2 linked regions of the Ensifer sp. PDNC004 genome follow. Each later gene encodes a partner of the first gene's protein in a complex. Links are inferred from orthologs where the notes say so. Each region holds a gene or a part of one and is shown on either strand. Other genes may lie near its edges. The genes, in order: ccmE and ccmB.

What was found.
Region 2: the proteins of ccmE (region 1) and ccmB are in contact, whole or in part, in a solved structure (PDB 8CE8), measured with the Escherichia coli proteins. The link is inferred for Ensifer sp. PDNC004 from one-to-one orthologs.

The regions. Positions count from the first base shown.
Region 1 is NZ_CP070353.1:1,768,561-1,777,697, reverse strand. Bases 2,435-5,399 are described here. They hold ccmE (cytochrome c maturation protein CcmE), read left to right. Parts: upstream 2,435-3,673; coding sequence 3,674-4,126; downstream 4,127-5,399. Other genes in these bases: JVX98_RS16845 (heme lyase CcmF/NrfE family subunit), read left to right, coding at 4,123-5,399; ccmI (c-type cytochrome biogenesis protein CcmI), read left to right, coding at 2,541-3,677. In the rest of the region: two-component system response regulator FeuP, read left to right, coding at 1-358; JVX98_RS16865 (HAMP domain-containing sensor histidine kinase), read left to right, coding at 348-1,733; JVX98_RS16860 (hypothetical protein), read left to right, coding at 1,971-2,411; more of JVX98_RS16845, read left to right, coding at 5,400-6,111; JVX98_RS16840 (cytochrome c-type biogenesis protein), read left to right, coding at 6,108-6,563; JVX98_RS16835 (Do family serine endopeptidase), read left to right, coding at 6,890-8,449; JVX98_RS16830 (response regulator transcription factor), read left to right, coding at 8,638-9,137. UniProt on the Escherichia coli protein: Heme chaperone required for the biogenesis of c-type cytochromes. Transiently binds heme delivered by CcmC and transfers the heme to apo-cytochromes in a process facilitated by CcmF and CcmH.
Region 2 is NZ_CP070353.1:3,071,059-3,080,170, reverse strand. The notes cover bases 3,307-6,246. They hold ccmB (heme exporter protein CcmB), read right to left. Parts: upstream 5,137-6,246; coding sequence 4,477-5,136; downstream 3,307-4,476. Other genes in these bases: acnA (aconitate hydratase AcnA), read left to right, coding at 6,121-6,246; ccmA (heme ABC exporter ATP-binding protein CcmA), read right to left, coding at 5,200-5,850; JVX98_RS23130 (heme ABC transporter permease), read right to left, coding at 3,542-4,312; ccmD (heme exporter protein CcmD), read right to left, coding at 3,369-3,545; JVX98_RS23140 (DsbE family thiol:disulfide interchange protein), read right to left, coding at 3,307-3,372. In the rest of the region: signal recognition particle-docking protein FtsY, read left to right, coding at 1-1,274; JVX98_RS23150 (septation protein A), read left to right, coding at 1,383-2,015; JVX98_RS23145 (DUF2585 domain-containing protein), read left to right, coding at 2,021-2,605; more of JVX98_RS23140, read right to left, coding at 2,764-3,306; more of acnA, read left to right, coding at 6,247-8,811; JVX98_RS23110 (thioredoxin family protein), read left to right, coding at 9,017-9,112. UniProt on the Escherichia coli protein: Required for the export of heme to the periplasm for the biogenesis of c-type cytochromes.

The sequences.
Region 1 (9,137 bases):
CGAAGAAGTTCTCGCCCGCATCCGCGCGCTGATCCGGCGCGCTGCCGGCCATGCGAGCTCGGAGATCGTCTGCGGCCCGGTCCGCCTCGATACCAAGGGCTCCAAGGCAACGGTCGATGGCGTGGCATTGAAGCTGACGTCGCACGAGTTCCGGCTGCTCTCCTATCTCATGCACCACATGGGGCAGGTGGTTTCGCGCACGGAACTGGTCGAGCACATGTACGATCAGGATTTCGATCGCGATTCCAATACGATTGAAGTGTTCATCGGCCGGCTGCGCAAGAAGATCGGCAACGATCTGATCGAAACGGTGCGCGGTCTCGGATACCGTATGCAAGCGCCGGGCAATGGCAATTAGATCGCTCACCGCACGCGTTCTGGTGGTCTCCACCGTCTGGGCGGTGGTGGCGCTCGTCGTGATCGGCGTGGTGATCTCCGAGCTCTATCGCCAGGGCTCCGAGCGCGGCTTCAAGGACCTGCTGCGCGCCCAGCTCTTCAACGTCGTCAACTCGATTTCCGTCAACGAGAGGACGGTGCTGTCGGGGAGCCCGCAGCTTGGCGACCTCCGGTTCTCGCAGCCGCAGACCGGCTGGTACTGGATCGTCGATCCGATCGGCGAGTTCGACACGCCGCCTTTGATCTCGACCTCGCTCGGCAACGGCAAGCTGCCGATCGCCAGCGTCGACGAGGTGCCCTTCGATACCGGCTATGTCCGCTTCTACACCACCAAGGATCCCTTCGGGAACGAGGTCGAGGTCTCCGAGACCGAGGTCGTTCTCGACATCCAGGGCCACACGGCGCGCTTTCGCGTGGCGGGCAACCGCGATGTGCTCGAGGCCGACATCAACCGCTTCACCCGCAACCTGACGATCGCGCTCTCCATCTTCGGTCTTGGTGGGCTTGGCGTGAACGCGCTCACCATCCTCTTCGGTCTTAGGCCTCTCGATGAGGTCCGGCGCTCGATGGAAAAGATCCGCGCCGGCGAAAGCGAACGCTTGGATGGCGCATTCCCGCGCGAGATCCAGCCGCTCGCCAACGAGGTCAACGCCCTGATCGACAGCAACCGCCGCATCGTCGAGCGCGCCCGCATGCAGGTCGGCAATCTCGCCCATTCGCTGAAGACGCCGATCGCGGTGTTGCTGAACGAGGCGCGGGTGCTCGAGGCATCGCACGGCGAGCTGGTGCGCACCCAGGTCGATGCGATGCAGACCCAGGTTCAGTCCTATCTGAGCCGCGCCCGGATCGCGGCGCAGCGTGAGTCCGTGCTGGCGCGGACCGAAGCGCAGCCGGCGCTCGAACGCCTCGTGCGCGTCATGCGCAAGCTCAATCCGGAAAAGCAGGTTCATCTGTCTATCAACCCGCCGGGACTGGTTCTTGCCATGGAGCTGCAGGACGTCGAGGAGACCGTCGGCAACCTGCTCGAAAATGCCGCCCGCCACGCCCGAGCCGAGGTATGGCTGAACGTCAGGCCGGCGCCGAGCGAGGTTCATGCCAAGGAACCAGGACGGCAGTGGATCGTTCTCGATGTCGACGACGATGGGCCGGGGCTCAACCCCGACCAGATCGCCGTGGCGATGAAGCGCGGCAAGCGGCTCGACGAAAGCAAGCCGGGAACCGGGCTCGGTCTTTCGATCGTCAGCGAGATCGTTCGGGAGTACCAGGGCACCATCACCCTGTCGCGGCGGGACGAGGGAGGCTTGCGGGCGGAACTGGTTTTGCCGGCGGCCGTTTAGAGGGTGCGGGAGAAATACGTGGGTCTGGCGTCGCTCGCTTGCGAATCCATCGTGATTTAGGGGTCACACCCGTGCTTGAAAATGTCACACCCGCAGGGCCCGCCGTTGCCTCGGCACGCGGGGAATGCCAAAAGAAAATCAAGGACTAGTCGTCACCGTGCTCGAATGGAACGAGCTTAAGGATGCGACTTCGGATAGGATGATTGAGTGTCGCGGATCATGAGGAACCAGGCAGAAATGACACGGGCTATTGTCGTCGGCGGCAGGATCGTTGTGGTCGCTTCGGCCGTCGCACTGGCCGGATGCGGCACGACGGGCAGCAAGGGTGCGGCCGCCAGCCTCGGCTCGACGGCGACGCGCGGTGCCACCTCGACCAATTACATCGCGGCACTCCAGGGCGGGGTGATCGCGCGTCTTACCGATCTCGACATCGGAGCATCGGACCGCCAGCGGGCCCTGGAGGCGGAGTACCGCGCACTTGAAGCGGCCCCCGGTGGCCAGCCGGTGACCTGGGACGGGCGCGGCGTCAACGGTTCGGTCGTTGCAGCCGCTCCCTATCAGGTCGGGTCGCAGAACTGCCGCCAGTATAGCCACACGGTTACCGTCAAGGGCCAGCCGAAGACGGCGCGGGGCGCTGCCTGCCGCAACCCGGACGGCAGCTGGACGCCGCTGACCTGAGGCCTGGCGGGCCGGGTCTTCCGGATGCGCCCGGGCGGCTCGATCCGCCGTTGCGGCGAAACGCCTCAAATCTCCGTCATAAGGGGTTTTCGTGTTGGAATGGCATGGGGGCCATAGTATTGAGCTTCCATGTTGTTCTGGATCCTCGTCGCCACCCTGACGGCGGCTGTCGCTGCCGTGCTCATCCTGCCGCTGCTGCGGGCAGGGGAAGCCCCGTCGTCTCCCCACAGCCATGACATCGAAGTCTATCGCGACCAGCTCGAGGAGTTGAAGCGCGACCAGGACAGCGGTCTGATCGGCGGCGATGACGCCGAGCTTGCGCGCGCCGAAGTGGCGCGCCGGCTGCTGGCCGTTGGCGAGAGCGACAGCGAAGTGGCGCCGGCTGCTGCGCCGCGTCGCAGTGTCAGCCGTCTGGCCCAGGCCTTCGTGCTGCTCTGTCTTCCGGCCGTCGGGCTCTGTCTTTACTTGCTGACCGGCAGTCCGGGCCTTCCGGCGCAGCCGCTCGCCGCACGCCTGGCCGATCCCAATGGCGACATCAACATCCTGATTGCCAAGGCCGAGAACCACCTGGCGATAAACCCGAACGACGGCGCCGGCTGGGACCTGCTTGCGCCGATCTACATGCGCAACGGCCGCGTCGAAGATGCGGTCGATGCCTATGACCGGGCGATCCGCCTGCTCGGCCCGACGCCGGCACGTCTTGGCGGCTACGCCGAGGCAATGGTCGTGCAGTCCGACGGCGTCGTGACGAGCAAGGCGCAGGACGCGCTGAAGCAGGCGCTCGCGCTCGACCCCAATGACCCGCGCTCGGAATTCTATCTTGCCCTCGGCCTCAAGCAGGAAGGCAAGAACGCGGAAGCACTGACCGCCTTCAACCGGCTGGTCGCGACGTCGCCGGCCGACGCACCCTGGCTGCCGCTCGTCAAACAGCACGTGGCTGAATTGGGGGGCGCCACCAGCGCTGCAGCGCCGGGCAATCCGAGTGCCGATGATGTGGCTGCGGCCCAGAGCATGAGCGCCGGCGATCGCCAGGAAATGATCCGGGGTATGGTCGGCAGCCTCGAAAGCCGGCTGAAGGAAAATCCGGATAATCTCGAAGGCTGGGCGCGACTGATCCGCTCCCATGTTGTCCTTGATCAACGAGACAAGGCGCTGGCCGCGCTAAGGGAGGGCCTGAAAACCTTCCCGGCCGATGGCGACGGCGGCAAGCAGCTGCTGGCGCTGGCGCGTCAGCTCGGGATTGCCACCGACGGAGTAACGCAATGACGCGCAAACAAAAAAGACTGGCGATCATCGGCGGCGGTGTCGGCTTCCTGGTGCTTGCAGCCTTCCTCGTGATGTTCGCCTTCAGCCAGGCGATCGCCTATTTCTATGTGCCGAGCGACCTCGAAAAGGCCAACGTACCGCCGGGAACCCGCATCCGCCTCGGCGGCGTCGTCGAAGCCGGCTCCGTCAAGCGCGGCGACGGCAAGACGGTGACCTTCACCGTCACCGATACGCTGAGTGGCGTGCCGGTCACCTATACCGGTATCTTGCCCGACCTGTTCCGCGAGGGGCAGGGCGTGGTGACGGAGGGAACCTTCGTCGCGGGAAGCTCGGTCTTCGTGGCCGACTCGGTTCTCGCCAAGCATGACGAGACCTATATGCCCAAGGATGTCGCCGACCGTTTGAAGGCGCAGGGTGTCGAGCTCAGCGGGAAGGAAACCATCAAGTGATCATCGAGCTCGGACACTACGCTCTGGTTCTGGCGCTGGCGACTGCGGTCATTCAGGCGGCCCTACCGATCCTCGGCGCACGGCTGAACGATCGCGGCCTGATGGAGCTGGCCTCCAGTGCCGCCGTCGCCTGCTTTCTGCTCGTCGCTTTCGCCTTTACCGTCCTCACCTTCGCCTACGTGACCTCGGACTTCTCCGTCCGCAACGTCTGGGAAAACTCCCATTCGCTGAAGCCGCTGATCTACAAGATCTCGGGCGTCTGGGGGAACCATGAAGGCTCGATGCTGCTTTGGCTGTTGATCCTGACGTTCTTCTCGGCGCTGGTTGCCGCCTTCGGGCGCAACCTGCCTGAGACGCTGAAGGCAAACGTGCTTGCCGTCCAGGCCTGGATCGCGATGGCCTTCGCGCTCTTCATCTTGCTGACGTCCAATCCGTTCGCGCGGTTGATGCCGGCGCCGGGCGAGGGCAAGGACCTGAACCCGATCCTGCAGGATGTCGGTCTCGCCATCCATCCGCCGCTGCTCTATCTCGGTTACGTCGGTTTCTCCGTCTGCTTCTCCTTTGCCATCGCGGCCTTGATTGAGGGCCGGATCGACGCGGCCTGGGCGCGTTGGGTCCGGCCCTGGACGCTTGCCGCCTGGACCTTCCTCACCGCCGGCATTTCGATGGGCTCCTACTGGGCCTATTACGAGCTCGGCTGGGGCGGCTGGTGGTTCTGGGATCCGGTCGAAAACGCCTCCTTCATGCCCTGGCTTGCGGGAACCGCGCTTTTGCACTCCGCGCTGGTCATGGAAAAGCGCGAGGCGCTTAAGATCTGGACGGTGCTTCTCGCGATCATGACCTTCTCGCTGTCGCTGCTCGGCACCTTCCTCGTGCGTTCGGGTGTCCTGACCTCGGTTCACGCCTTTGCGACCGACCCGACCCGCGGCATCTTCATCCTCGCCATTCTCGTCTTCTTCATCGGCGGCGCGTTCACGCTCTTCGCCTTGCGCGCTTCGCATCTGAAGGCCGGCGGTATCTTCGCGCCGATCTCGCGCGAGGGCGCGCTGGTCTTCAACAACCTCATCCTGACGACGGCGACGGCGACGGTCCTGACCGGCACGCTCTATCCGTTGGTGCTCGAAGCACTGACCGGAGACAAGATCTCGGTCGGCCCGCCCTTCTTCAACATGACCTTCGGCCTCTTGATGCTGCCGCTGCTCTTTGCCGTGCCCTTCGGCCCGCTGCTTGCCTGGAAGCGCGGCGACTTTGCCGGCGTTTCGCAGAGGCTCTTCGCAGCGGTCGCCATCGGCCTGCTCTTCGGTGTCGCCTATTATTACTTCATGAACGGCGGGCCGGTTCTTGCACTCTTCGGCATTGCCCTTGGCGTCTACGTGATCGTCGGGTCGTTGACGGACCTGGCGCTGCGCTCCGGCCTCGGCAAGGTCGCAGGCAACGTCGCCTGGCGGCGCTTCTCTGGCCTGCCGCGTTCGGCTTTCGGCACGGCGCTTGCGCATATCGGCCTTGGCGTCACCCTGATCGGCATCGTCGCCGTCACGGCCTTCGAGACCGAAACCGTCGTGGAGATGAAGCCGGGCATGACGGTCGATGCCGGCGGCTACACCCTGCGCTTCGATGGTATGCGCAATGGCAGCGGCCCGAACTATTCCGAGGAGTCCGGCCACTTCACCATCAGCCGCGGCGGTGTTGCTATTGACGAGGTCTGGTCATCGAAGCGCCTCTACCAGGCGCGCCGCATGCCGACGACGGAAGCCGGCATCCGCACCTTCGGCTTGAGCCAGCTCTATGTCTCGCTCGGCGACCAGATCAGCGAAGGCGGTATCGTCGTGCGCATCTGGTGGAAGCCGATGATCCTATGCATCTGGGGTGGCACCCTGTTCATGATGGCGGGCGGCTTCGTCTCCCTGAGTGATCGCCGCCTGCGCGTCGGCGCACCTACCAAGGCCAAGCGACCGAAGACGGTGCCGGTGGGGGCTGCGGAATGAACCGCCTGCTCCTGGCACTCCTGCTTCTGTTCGCGCCTGTCGACTCGGCCTTTGCCGTCAACCCGGATGAGGTGCTTGCCGATCCCGCGCTCGAAGCGCGGGCGCGGGCGATCTCGGCGGAACTGCGCTGCATGGTCTGCCAGAACCAGTCGATCGACGATTCCAACGCCGAGCTTGCCAAGGACCTGCGGGTGCTCGTGCGTGAGCGGCTGGCCAACGGCGACAGCGACACGGCCGTCATCGATTACGTCGTGTCCCGCTATGGCGAATTCGTATTGCTGAAGCCGCGCTTCGAGACGAAGACGCTGATCCTTTGGGGCATGCCGGCGACCCTGCTCCTCGTCGGGGCGATTACGCTTGTTATCGCCTCTCGCCGTCGCGGCGCCCAGGTAAAAGGGACGCCGCTTTCCGAGGACGAGAAGGAAAAGCTGAAGAAGCTGCTTCAGCCTTAACGCGGCGCTCGCCAAACGCGCATCCGTTGCACCGGCCCCGCACTAATCTTTTGATATCGCTGGAGATCCCCTCCAGTGGCGGGCAATGCCGTTCGCGCCAACGCGCAATTCCCGGTAGGCACTTAGCCAAGCCCGAGCCAGCTCTTCACAACATTACCAAAAATTCATTTTCCGGACAGAACTCAGTAAGGTCCCATCCGTTACATCTTTGGTCATCGGCTGTTCCTCCAGTCAGCCAAAACGAATTCCGCCTTCCCTGAGGCGGTTTCGCAACCAGGTTTCGGTGCCGTCTTCGACGGCATCAAGGAAGAGAAAAGGCAAAACGGATGTTTACGACCAAATCCCTGCGTCCCTCCCTCAAGACCGTTCTGAAGACCTCGACCGTCGCCGGCCTTGCCGCCGTCATGCTGACCTCGGGTCTGCCGGCCAGCATCTCGCAATCCTTTGCCGATCCGGTGAAGGTAGAAGCGCCGTCGGTGCCGAGCTTCGCCAACGTCGTCGAGGCCGTTTCGCCGGCGGTCGTTTCGGTCCGCGTCCAGTCGCGTGCCAATCCGGTGTCGGAAGACGGAAGCGGTTTCGACTTCAATTTCAACGGTCGCGGTTTCGATGATCTGCCGGAAGACCATCCGCTGAAGCGTTTCTTCAAGGAATTCGGCCCGCGCGGCGACGACCGTGCCGACCGCGGCCCCGGCCGTCGTGGCCCGAATGGCGAAGGCCGCCTGCGTCCGACCGCTCAGGGCTCCGGCTTCTTCATCTCCGATGACGGTTACCTCGTCACCAACAACCACGTCGTTTCCGATGGCTCGGCCTTCACCGTCATCCTCAACGACGGCACCGAACTCGACGCCAAGCTGGTCGGCAAGGACAGCCGCACGGATCTCGCCGTGCTCAAGGTCGACGACAAGCGCAAGTTCACCTATGTCAGCTGGGCCGACGACAGCAAGGTCCGTGTCGGCGACTGGGTGGTTGCCGTCGGCAATCCCTTCGGTCTCGGCGGTACGGTAACCTCGGGCATCGTCTCGGCGCGTGGCCGCGACATCGGCTCCGGCCCCTATGACGATTACCTGCAGGTCGACGCGGCAGTGAACCGCGGCAACTCGGGTGGCCCGACCTTCAACCTCTCCGGCGAAGTCGTCGGCATCAACACGGCGATCTTCTCGCCGTCGGGCGGTGGCAACGTCGGTATCGCCTTTGCCATCCCGTCAACCGTTGCCAAGGATGTGGTTGCCGACCTGATCAAGGACGGTTCGGTTTCCCGCGGCTGGCTTGGCGTGCAGATCCAGCCCGTCACCAAGGACATCGCCGAATCGCTCGGCCTTTCGGAAGCAAGCGGCGCGCTCGTCGTCGAGCCGCAGGCCGGTTCGCCGGGCGAAAAAGCCGGCATCAAGAAGGGCGATGTCGTAACCGCGCTGAACGGCGATACGGTCAAGGATCCGCGTGACCTTGCCCGCAAGGTTGCGGCGATCCGCCCGGGCACCACGGTCGACCTGGCCCTGTGGCGCGACGGCAAGGCGGAAACCGTCAAGCTCGAAATCGGCACGCTGCCGAAGGACGACAAGGAAGCTGCCAAGAGCCAGGACGACCAGTCCGATGAAGCCCAGCCGTCGAGCGAGCAGGCACTGGCCGACCTTGGCGTCTCGGTCGTGCCGTCCGATGATGGCAAGGGCGTCACTATCGCTTCGGTCGACGAAGACTCCGATGCCAGCGATCGCGGACTGAAGCAGGGCGAAAAGATCGTCTCGGTGAACAATCAGGAAGTGAAGTCCGCCGACGACATCCTGAAGGTCATCAACACTGCCAAGAAGGACGGTCGTAGCAAGGCGCTCTTCCAGATTGAGGCCCAAAACGGCAGCCGCTTCGTGGCCCTTCCGATCGACAAGGGCTGATCGCGGCAGTCAGATGATTGACCGGAGCGCCGCGATTTCCAAGTGATGTCGCGGCGCTCGCCGTTTGGAGCGGGATGTGAAAAGGTGTGTGCGGTTTTCCGCCCGCGTCCCGCTCTCCCTCACGAGAGCACTCGCCAACCCGGTTGTCGAAAGTCGAAACCGGTTGAGACAGACAGGGGTCCGGGACTATGGTCGCGCGTATGAAGATTCTCATCATTGAAGACGATCTCGAGGCGGCAGCCTACCTGGCGAAAGCCTTCCGCGAGGCGGGCATCGTGTCCGATCACGCCAGCGATGGCGAGAGCGGCCTGTTCATGGCCAGCGAGAACAATTACGACGTTCTCGTGGTGGACCGCATGCTGCCGCGTCGAGACGGTCTCTCTGTCATCACCGAGCTTCGCCGCAAGGACATCCACACGCCGGTGCTGATCCTGTCGGCGCTCGGCCAGGTGGACGACCGGGTAACGGGTCTGCGCGCAGGCGGCGACGATTATCTGCCGAAGCCCTATGCCTTCAATGAGCTGCTCGCTCGCGTCGAGGTGCTCGGCCGCCGCAAGGGCACGCCGGATCAGGACATGGTTTACCGCGTCGGCGATCTGGAACTCGACCGCCTGTCGCATTCCGTGCGCCGGCAGGGAAAGGAAATTCCCCTGCAGCCGCGCGAATTCCGCCTGCTCGAATATCTCAT
Region 2 (9,112 bases), 1.3 Mb from region 1 along the record:
TCGCAGCCGCTCACGCGGAGACCATCGAAAACACCGCGGACACGTTGCCAGCCGACGCCAACGATGTCGAAGTGGAAGCAACGACCGAAACGCTCGCTTCCGAGCTCGAGAGCGAGCCCAGCGCAATCTCCCCCCCTGTCGAGGAGATGCCCGACAGGGCAGAGGGGGATGAAGCCGCAGCCGCAGCGCTCCGCGAGAGCGTCGAGACCGCGGAGACCGACACGGCAGGAGCGGCCGAAACCCCATCGACCGAGACAACCGAGGCCGAGCCCACTGCCGCCTCCGCTCTCCCCAAAGGCTTCTCGGCCAGCGAGCGCAAGCCCAAGGAAGAACCCGTCGCCGCGCCGAAGGAAAAGCTCAGCTGGTACCAGCGCCTGCGCCGCGGCCTTGCGCGCACCTCGTCGCAACTGACCGGCCAGATCGCCAGCCTGTTCACCAAGCGCAAGCTCGACGAAGCGACGTTGCAGGACCTCGAAGACCTGCTGATCCAGGCCGACCTCGGCGTCGAAACCGCGATGCGCATCACCGACACGCTCGCCTCGGAACGCTACGGCAAGGATGTCTCGGGCGAGGACGTTTCGCGCATCATGGCCGGCGAGATCACCAAGGTGCTTTCGCCCGTCGCCAAGCCGCTGGAACTCGATCTCAGCCACAAGCCGCACGTCATCCTTGTGGTCGGCGTCAACGGCACCGGCAAGACCACGACGATCGGCAAGCTCGCCGCCAAGCTTTCCGGCGCGGGCCTGAAGGTCATGCTCGCCGCCGGCGACACCTTCCGGGCCGCCGCGATCGAGCAGCTGAAGATCTGGGCCGAGCGCACCAACTCCGAAATCGTTTCCTCCAAACTCGGCGCCGACGCCGCTGGCCTCGCCTATGAAGCCTTCCAGCAGGCGCGCGAGAAGAAGTCCGACGTGCTGATCATCGACACGGCCGGCCGCCTGCAGAACAAGGCGGAGCTGATGGCCGAACTCGAAAAGATCGTGCGCGTGCTCGGCAAGCTCGATCCGGATGCGCCGCACACCGTGCTGCAGACGCTCGACGCCACCACCGGCCAGAACGCGCTGCAGCAGGTCGAGATCTTCCGCAACGTCGCCGGCGTCAGTGGACTGATCATGACCAAGCTGGACGGCACGGCGCGCGGCGGCATCCTCGTGGCCATCTCTGCCAAGCACAAGCTGCCGGTCTATTTCATCGGTGTCGGCGAAGGCATCGACGATCTCGAACCCTTCGAAGCCAAGGATTTTGCCGAGGCGATCGCCGGCGTTGCCGCCTGACGGGGCGATCGGGCCCGCGCGTAGTTGCGCCGGCCCGTTGCCTTGATATGGTTTTGCCGCAAAGCTGGTGTTATGAGCAGCAGGTACATGCAGAAACAGGACCCCCAGATGTCGTCGATCGAGGCTTCCAAGCCGCAGAAGGAAGTCAGCCCCTTGCTCAAGATGGTGCTGGAGCTTGGGCCGCTGATGGTCTTCTTCTTTGCCAACTCGCGCGGCGAATGGCTGGCCGGGCATTTTCCGGCGCTTGCCGAGCTCGGCGGTCCGATCTTCATCGCCACCGGCCTCTTCATGGCCGCGACCGCGATCGCGCTTGCCGTCTCCTGGGTGCTGACCCGCACCCTGCCGATGATGCCGCTGATTTCGGGCATCGTCGTCTTCGTCTTCGGCGCGCTGACGCTCTGGCTGCAGAACGACACCTTCATCAAGATGAAGCCGACGATCGTCAACACGCTGTTCGGCGCGATCCTGCTCGGCGGCCTGCTGTTCGGCAAGTCGCTGCTCGGCTACGTCTTCCACTCCGCCTTCAAGCTCGACGAGGCCGGCTGGCGCAAGCTGACGCTGCGCTGGGGCGTGTTCTTCCTGTTCCTGGCTGTGCTCAACGAAGTGGTCTGGCGCTCGTTCTCGACCGATTTCTGGGTCGCCTTCAAGGTCTGGGGCACGATGCCGATCACCATTCTGTTCACGCTCGCCCAGATGCCGCTGATCATGAAGCACTCGCTTGACCAGGAGAACGCCGAGTGAGCACGATGCTCGAGGAGAATGACAGCCGCAATCGGCACGCACTCCTCTGGCTCGCCGCCTGTCTTGCTGTTCTCGTCATCCAGATCATCACCCAGCATCTGATGGGTCGTCTCTGGATCTGCGAATGCGGCTACGTCAAACTGTTCGAGCCGGTCGCCAAATCCAGCGGCAACTCTCAGCACATCGCCGACTGGTACACGCCGTCGCACATCATCCACGGCTTCCTGTTCTACGGCCTCGGCCATCTGCTCCTGCGCGGCAGGCCGCTGACGGCAAAACTCTTCCTTGGGACCGTGATCGAATCCGCCTGGGAGATCGCCGAAAACACGCCGATGGTGATCAACCGCTACCGCTCGGCAACGATCTCGCTCGACTATTTCGGCGACAGCATCCTGAATTCGACGATGGATACGCTGGCCATGGCGGCCGGCTTCCTGTTTGCCGCCCGCATGCCGGTCTGGCTGACCGTGACGGTCGCCATCGTCTTCGAGCTCTTCACCGGCTGGCTGATCCGAGACAACCTCACGCTCAACGTGCTGATGCTCGTCTGGCCGTTGGATGCGGTCCGGGATTGGCAGGCAGGGATCTAGCCGAGTTCGCCCGGCGGCGTTGCGGCCCACATCCGCGCGGATGATTTGCCTCTCATTCCGCGCCCCGACCTTTTGCTTACAAGCGGGGAGAAGATGCCGGCAGGCGGATGAGGAACAATACCCTCACCGTCCGAATCAAGAGCCAATGCCGGGAGCGGTTACGAACCCGCAGTCGCCTTCTCGATCGCCGGCAGCAGACCGGTTTTCACGCTGTTTTCGTCGAACGGGCCGACGCGCTTGTAGAGGATCGTGCCGTCAGCGCCGACGAGATAGGACTCCGGAATACCGTAGACGCCCCAGTCGATCGCCGCCTTGCCGCGCGGATCGACGCCGATGGCTGAGAAGGGATTGCCGAGCTCACCGAGGAACCTGAGCGCGTTTTCGTTCTGGTCCTTGTAGTTGATGCCGACGACGGTCAGCCGCGGATCCTTCGACAGTTCCAGGATAAAGGGGTGCTCCTGCCGGCACGGCACACACCAGGAGGCCCAGACGTTGACGAGCGTCAGCTTGCCCTTGATCGCCTGATCGGTCAAAGCCGGCATCGGCTGGCCGTCACGGGTCGCGCCTTCGAGCACCGGCATGTCGAGCTTCGGGGCCTTGGTGCCGATCAGCGCCGAGGGGATTTCGCTCACGTCCTTGCCGGAGTTGAGCTGGCTCCAGAAGATCGCTGCAAGCCCGGCGAAGATGATCAGCGGCAACGCCGCCAGCACGAAGCGCATCGGCCCGGGCTTGCGCTCCTCTCCGCGCGGAGCGGGGATGTTTCTCATGGCGTTTCTCCCGGGCCCTGACCGGCCGAGCGTCGGCGAATGCCGGAAGCCTCGAGTTCAGCCAGTTCGCGACGGCGGGCGCGACCGTCGAGGACGACCCAGGCGATCAGCCCGAGCACCGTCAGCGTCGCAATCCCGTAGCTCGTAAAGACGTAGGCGGCGTGGCTCATCATTTCGTGCGGGCTCCCCGGCCGGCCGCACGCGCGGCAAGCCGCCTCAGCGCGATCACGCGCCGGCGCAGGATCTCGTTGCGCATGGCGGCGATGTGCAGCGTGAAGAACAGCAGCGTAAATGCGATCGCCATCACGATCAGCGGTCGCAGGAACTCCGGATCGATCGTCGGCCCGTCGAGCCGCATGACGCTCGCCGGCTGGTGCAGCGTGTTCCACCATTCGACCGAGAACTTGATGATCGGGATGTTGACGAAGCCGACCAGGACCAGAATGGCCGAAACCTTGGAGGACCGGGCGGGATCGTCGATCGCGCGGTTGAGCGCCATCAACCCGAGATACATGAGAAACAGCACGAAGACCGAGGTCAGCCGCGCGTCCCAGACCCACCAGGTGCCCCACATCGGCTTGCCCCAGAGCGAGCCGGTGACGAGCGCCAGGAAGGTGAAACAGGCACCGATCGGCGCTGCTGCGCGCGAGGAGACGTCGGCAAGCGGATGGCGCCAGACGAGCGTACCGAGGGCGGCGAGCGCCATCACCGAATAACACATCATCGACAGCCAGGCGGCCGGCACGTGCACATACATGATGCGCACCGTCTCGCCCTGCTGGTAGTCGCCTTCCGTCGTGAAGGAAAGCCAGAGGCCGGCAACGAAGAACAGCGCCGTCAGCCCGGCGAGCCAGGGCAGCAGACGGTCGGCCAGCGCCAGGAACCGCGTCGGGTTGGCGAGATCGCTGAATTTGCGGATGGCCAGGCTGTTTTCGCTCATGTTGGCTCTTTAACGCTTAAGGCGCCCGGCTGCAATTGATCCGCGTCAATCGCCCGATCACGATCGAGTTGGAGCGCGGACCATAAATGTGTTCGATCTGAACAGTTTAGCGCCAAATCCATGGGAACGCCGCAAACACTTTCGCCCGTTCTGGCGCGATTGCGTCAATCGGACGCGTGCCGAAGGGCGGCAGCGGCGGCGACCGGGCCGATGACGGCGAAGAACAGGGTGATCGCCGCAAGGATCATCAATGGCGGCAGGAACGGGGCCGGATCCTCGATCGCCGCATAGACGGCGCTGACACCGAAGATCAGCACCGGGATCGCCAGCGGCAGCACCAGGATCGATACCAGCAGCCCCCCACGCGGCAGCGACACGGCAACGGCAGCACCCACTGCACCGATGAAGGTGATCGCCGGCGTGCCGATCAGAAGCGTCAGCATGGTGGCGCCGATGGCGATCTCGCTCATGTTCATGAAGAGCCCGAGCAACGGCGAGGCGATCACCAGCGGCAGGCCGGTCGCCGCCCAATGGGCCGCGCATTTGACGAAGACGGTGGCAAGCAGCGGCGTTTCCTGCATCAGCATCAGGTCGAGCGAGCCGTCGTCGCGCTCGGCCTGGAACAGCCGGTCGAGTCCGAGCAGCGAGGCGAGCAGCGCCCCAATCCAGAGAATGGCGGGTCCGATGCGCGAAAGCAGGTTCAGGTCCGGACCGACGCCGAAGGGAATGACCGCCACCACCGTCATGAAAAAGAGCACGCCGATCATCGCCCCGCCGCCGGCGCGGATCGACAGCTTGAGATCGCGGAAGAAGAGCGCGATCATAGCGGCAGTGTCCGGCTGGGCACGGGCGCGTTTTCCGGCAATGGGCGTCCAGGCATCGCGTCCCTATGCATCATGCCAGTGGTCTCCCGCCAGATGCTCGAACCCCGTCATGTGCAGTTCCTTCGTGCGGTCGAGCCCGAGCGGCTGGTGGGTCGCCGCAATGACGATGCCGCCCTTGCCAAGATGCGCCTTCACCAGGTCGGCAAACAGCCGGTCGGCGCCGGCGTCAAGGGCTGCTGTCGGCTCGTCGAGGATCCAGATCGGCCGATAGGCAATGAGCAGCTTCGCCATCGCCATGCGCCGCTGCTGTCCGGCCGAGAGATAGCCGAAGGGCAGATGAGCGATATCCGGCAAGCCGACCGCTTCGACGGCCTCGGTGAGCGTCGCGCCCTTCCCTCCTGGTGAATCACCCATGAAGTCCCGCCAGAAGGAGAGATTTTCCGCGACGGTCAGTTCGCGCTTCATCGCGTTGCGGTGTCCGAGATAGTGGCTGATCTCGGATGGATGGGCTATTTCCGGGGGGGCATTCTCAAGTTTCAGATGCCCGCTTTCGGGCCTCAACAACCCCGCCAGAACCCGCAGCAAAGTCGACTTTCCCGACCCGTTCGGGCCTGTCACGACAAGGGCTTCGAAGGCGCCGAGAACAAAGGAAATATCGTTAAAAATCAGATCCTCACCGCGCTTCGCGCTCAACCCTTCAGCCATGAGGCGCATGAACTATCAGCTTCCCTTCACTCTCTTTGTCGCAGGGCAAAAAAAGTCCCCTTTCGACCTTCGTTGCTCTGGCACGTTTTGGAGAAATTATCTATAAGGCGGCCAACACGCCAGCGGTCGGCGTGAATTTCATCCTAGCGCCGAACATGGAATGATTTTCCACGTACGGACAGCGGAAATGGCCGCACCCGCATCCCAATTCGCGCTTCACAGGCGCTCGGGCGTTCGTACGTCAGTTTTTGGCGATCAGACGGAACGGGGTATTATCCAGTGTCCAAGTCCCTAGATAGCTTCAATTGTCGCTCCACGCTCACCGTCAACGGTGTGGACTACGTCTATTACAGCCTGCCCAAGGCTGAGGCGAACGGTCTCGCCGGCGTATCCAAGCTTCCCTACTCGATGAAGGTTCTGCTCGAGAACCTGCTGCGCAACGAAGATGGCCGCTCCGTCACCAAGAAGGACATCGAGAACATTGCCGCCTGGCTCAACGACAAGGGCACGGCTGAAAACGAGATCGCCTACCGTCCGGCCCGCGTGCTGATGCAGGACTTCACCGGCGTTCCGGCCGTCGTCGACCTCGCCGCGATGCGCGACGCCATGGTCTCGCTCGGCGGCGACCCGGAGAAGATCAACCCGCTCGTTCCCGTCGACCTCGTCATCGACCACTCGGTCATCGTCGACGAATTCGGCACGCCGAACGCCTTTGCCCGCAACGTCGAACTCGAATACGAGCGCAACGGCGAGCGCTACCGCTTCCTGAAGTGGGGCCAGCAGGCATTCAAGAACTTCCGCGTCGTGCCTCCGGGCACCGGCATCTGTCACCAGGTCAATCTGGAGTATCTGGGCCAGACCGTCTGGACCCGTGAAGAAGATGGCGAGATCACCGCCTACCCGGATACCTGCGTCGGCACCGACAGCCACACCACCATGATCAACGGTCTCGGCGTTCTCGGCTGGGGCGTCGGCGGTATCGAGGCGGAAGCCGCGATGCTCGGCCAGCCGGTCTCCATGCTTCTGCCCGAGGTCATCGGCTTCAAGCTGACCGGCAAGCTCAAGGAAGGCGTTACCGCGACCGACCTCGTGCTCATGGTCGTCCAGATGCTGCGCAAGAAGGGCGTTGTCTCGAAGTTCGTCGAATTCTTCGGCCCGGGCCTCGACAACATGACGCTCGCCGACCGCGCCACCATCGGCAACATGGGCCCGGAATACGGCGCGACCTGCGGCTTCTTCCCGGTCGACAGCGAAACCATCAACTACCTCACCATGTCCGGCCGCGAAGAGAGCCGCATCGCTCTCGTCGAAGCCTATTCCAAGGCGCAGGGCATGTGGCGCGACGGTGACGGTTCCGAGCTCGTCTTCACCGACACGCTCGAACTCGACCTCGGCGACGTCGTTCCGGCCATGGCTGGTCCTAAGCGTCCGGAAGGCCGCATCCCGCTCGAAAACATCGCCTCGGGCTTCGCCACCGCACTTGAAGGCGACTACAAGAAGCCGGGCCAGCTTTCGAACCGCTACGCCGTCGAAGGCACCGATTTCGATCTCGGCCATGGCGACGTTGCCATCGCTGCGATCACGTCGTGCACCAACACCTCCAACCCGTCGGTCCTGATCGCTGCCGGCCTTCTCGCCCGCAACGCGGTCGCCAAGGGCCTGAAGTCCAAGCCGTGGGTCAAAACCTCGCTCGCACCGGGATCGCAGGTCGTCGGCGAATACCTCGCCAAGTCTGGCCTGCAGAAGGACCTCGACGCGCTCGGCTTCAACCTCGTCGGCTTCGGCTGCACGACCTGCATCGGCAACTCCGGCCCGCTGCCGGCGCCGATCTCGAAGACGATCAACGACAAGGGCCTGATCGCCGCCGGCGTTCTCTCGGGCAACCGTAACTTCGAAGGCCGTATCTCGCCGGACGTCCAGGCGAACTACCTCGCCTCGCCGCCGCTCGTCGTCGCCTACGCGCTTGCAGGTTCCGTCCAGAAGGACCTGACCAGCGAGCCGCTCGGCGAAGACAAGGACGGCAAGCCGGTCTTCCTCAAGGACATCTGGCCGACCTCCAAGGAAATCCAGGAGTTCATCTTCAAGTACGTCACCCGCGAACTCTACGCGACCAAGTACGCCGACGTGTTCAAGGGCGACGAAAACTGGCAGGCCGTTCAGGTTCCTCCGGGCCAGACCTACGCCTGGGACGATGGTTCGACCTACGTCCAGAACCCGCCCTACTTCGTCGGCATGGGCAAGTCCGGTTCGGGCATCTCCGACATCAAGGGCGCCCGCGTGCTTGGTCTCTTCGGCGACAAGATCACCACCGACCACATTTCGCCGGCCGGTTCGATCAAGGCTGCCTCGCCGGCTGGTGCCTACCTCATCGGTCATGGCGTCGGCGTTGCCGACTTCAACCAGTACGGTACGCGTCGTGGCAACCATGAGGTGATGATGCGCGGCACGTTTGCCAACATCCGCATCCGCAACCACATGCTCGGCCCGAACGGCAAGGAAGGTGGCTACACCATCCACTATCCGTCGAAGGAAGAGATGTCGATCTACGACGCCGCCATGCAGTACAAGGAAGAGGGCGTTCCGCTCGTCATCTTCGCCGGCGTCGAATACGGCAACGGCTCGTCGCGCGACTGGGCTGCCAAGGGCACCAACCTGCTCGGCGTCAAGGCCGTCATTGCGCAGTCCTTCGAGCGTATCCACCGCTCGAACCTCGTCGGCATGGGCGTCATTCCCTTCGTCTTCGAGGAAGGCACGACCTGGGAATCGCTGGGCCTCAAGGGCGATGAGATCGTCACCATCGAAAACCTCGCCAACGTACAGCCGCGCGAAAAGCGCGTTGCCAAGGTCACCTATGGCGACGGCAGCGTGAAGGACGTGCCGCTGGTCTGCCGTATCGATACGCTCGATGAAGTGACCTACGTCAACAACGGCGGCATCCTGCAGACGGTTCTGCGCGACCTCGCCGCTTAATCGCGCGAGCGCAGACAAGGCTCTGGAGCCGGGACGCCGACAGGCGCCCCGGCTCTTTCTTTGAGGTGCAACTGCCGCGATCCGGCTGCTGGATCGCACTCACTTGCCACCTCACTCCAACGTGACTTCCCGTTGATGCAGGGGCGTCGTATGTAGTGAACTCCCCCACAAGGAGTAGGCCGACGGCCGGTAACGAAGTGACGCCATGACATCCGCAGACCGTTCTTTCATTCGTCCTGTTGCGCTGGCTCTCGGGCTGCTCGCAGCCGCCACTACACCCGTCGTGGCGCAGGAGAAACAG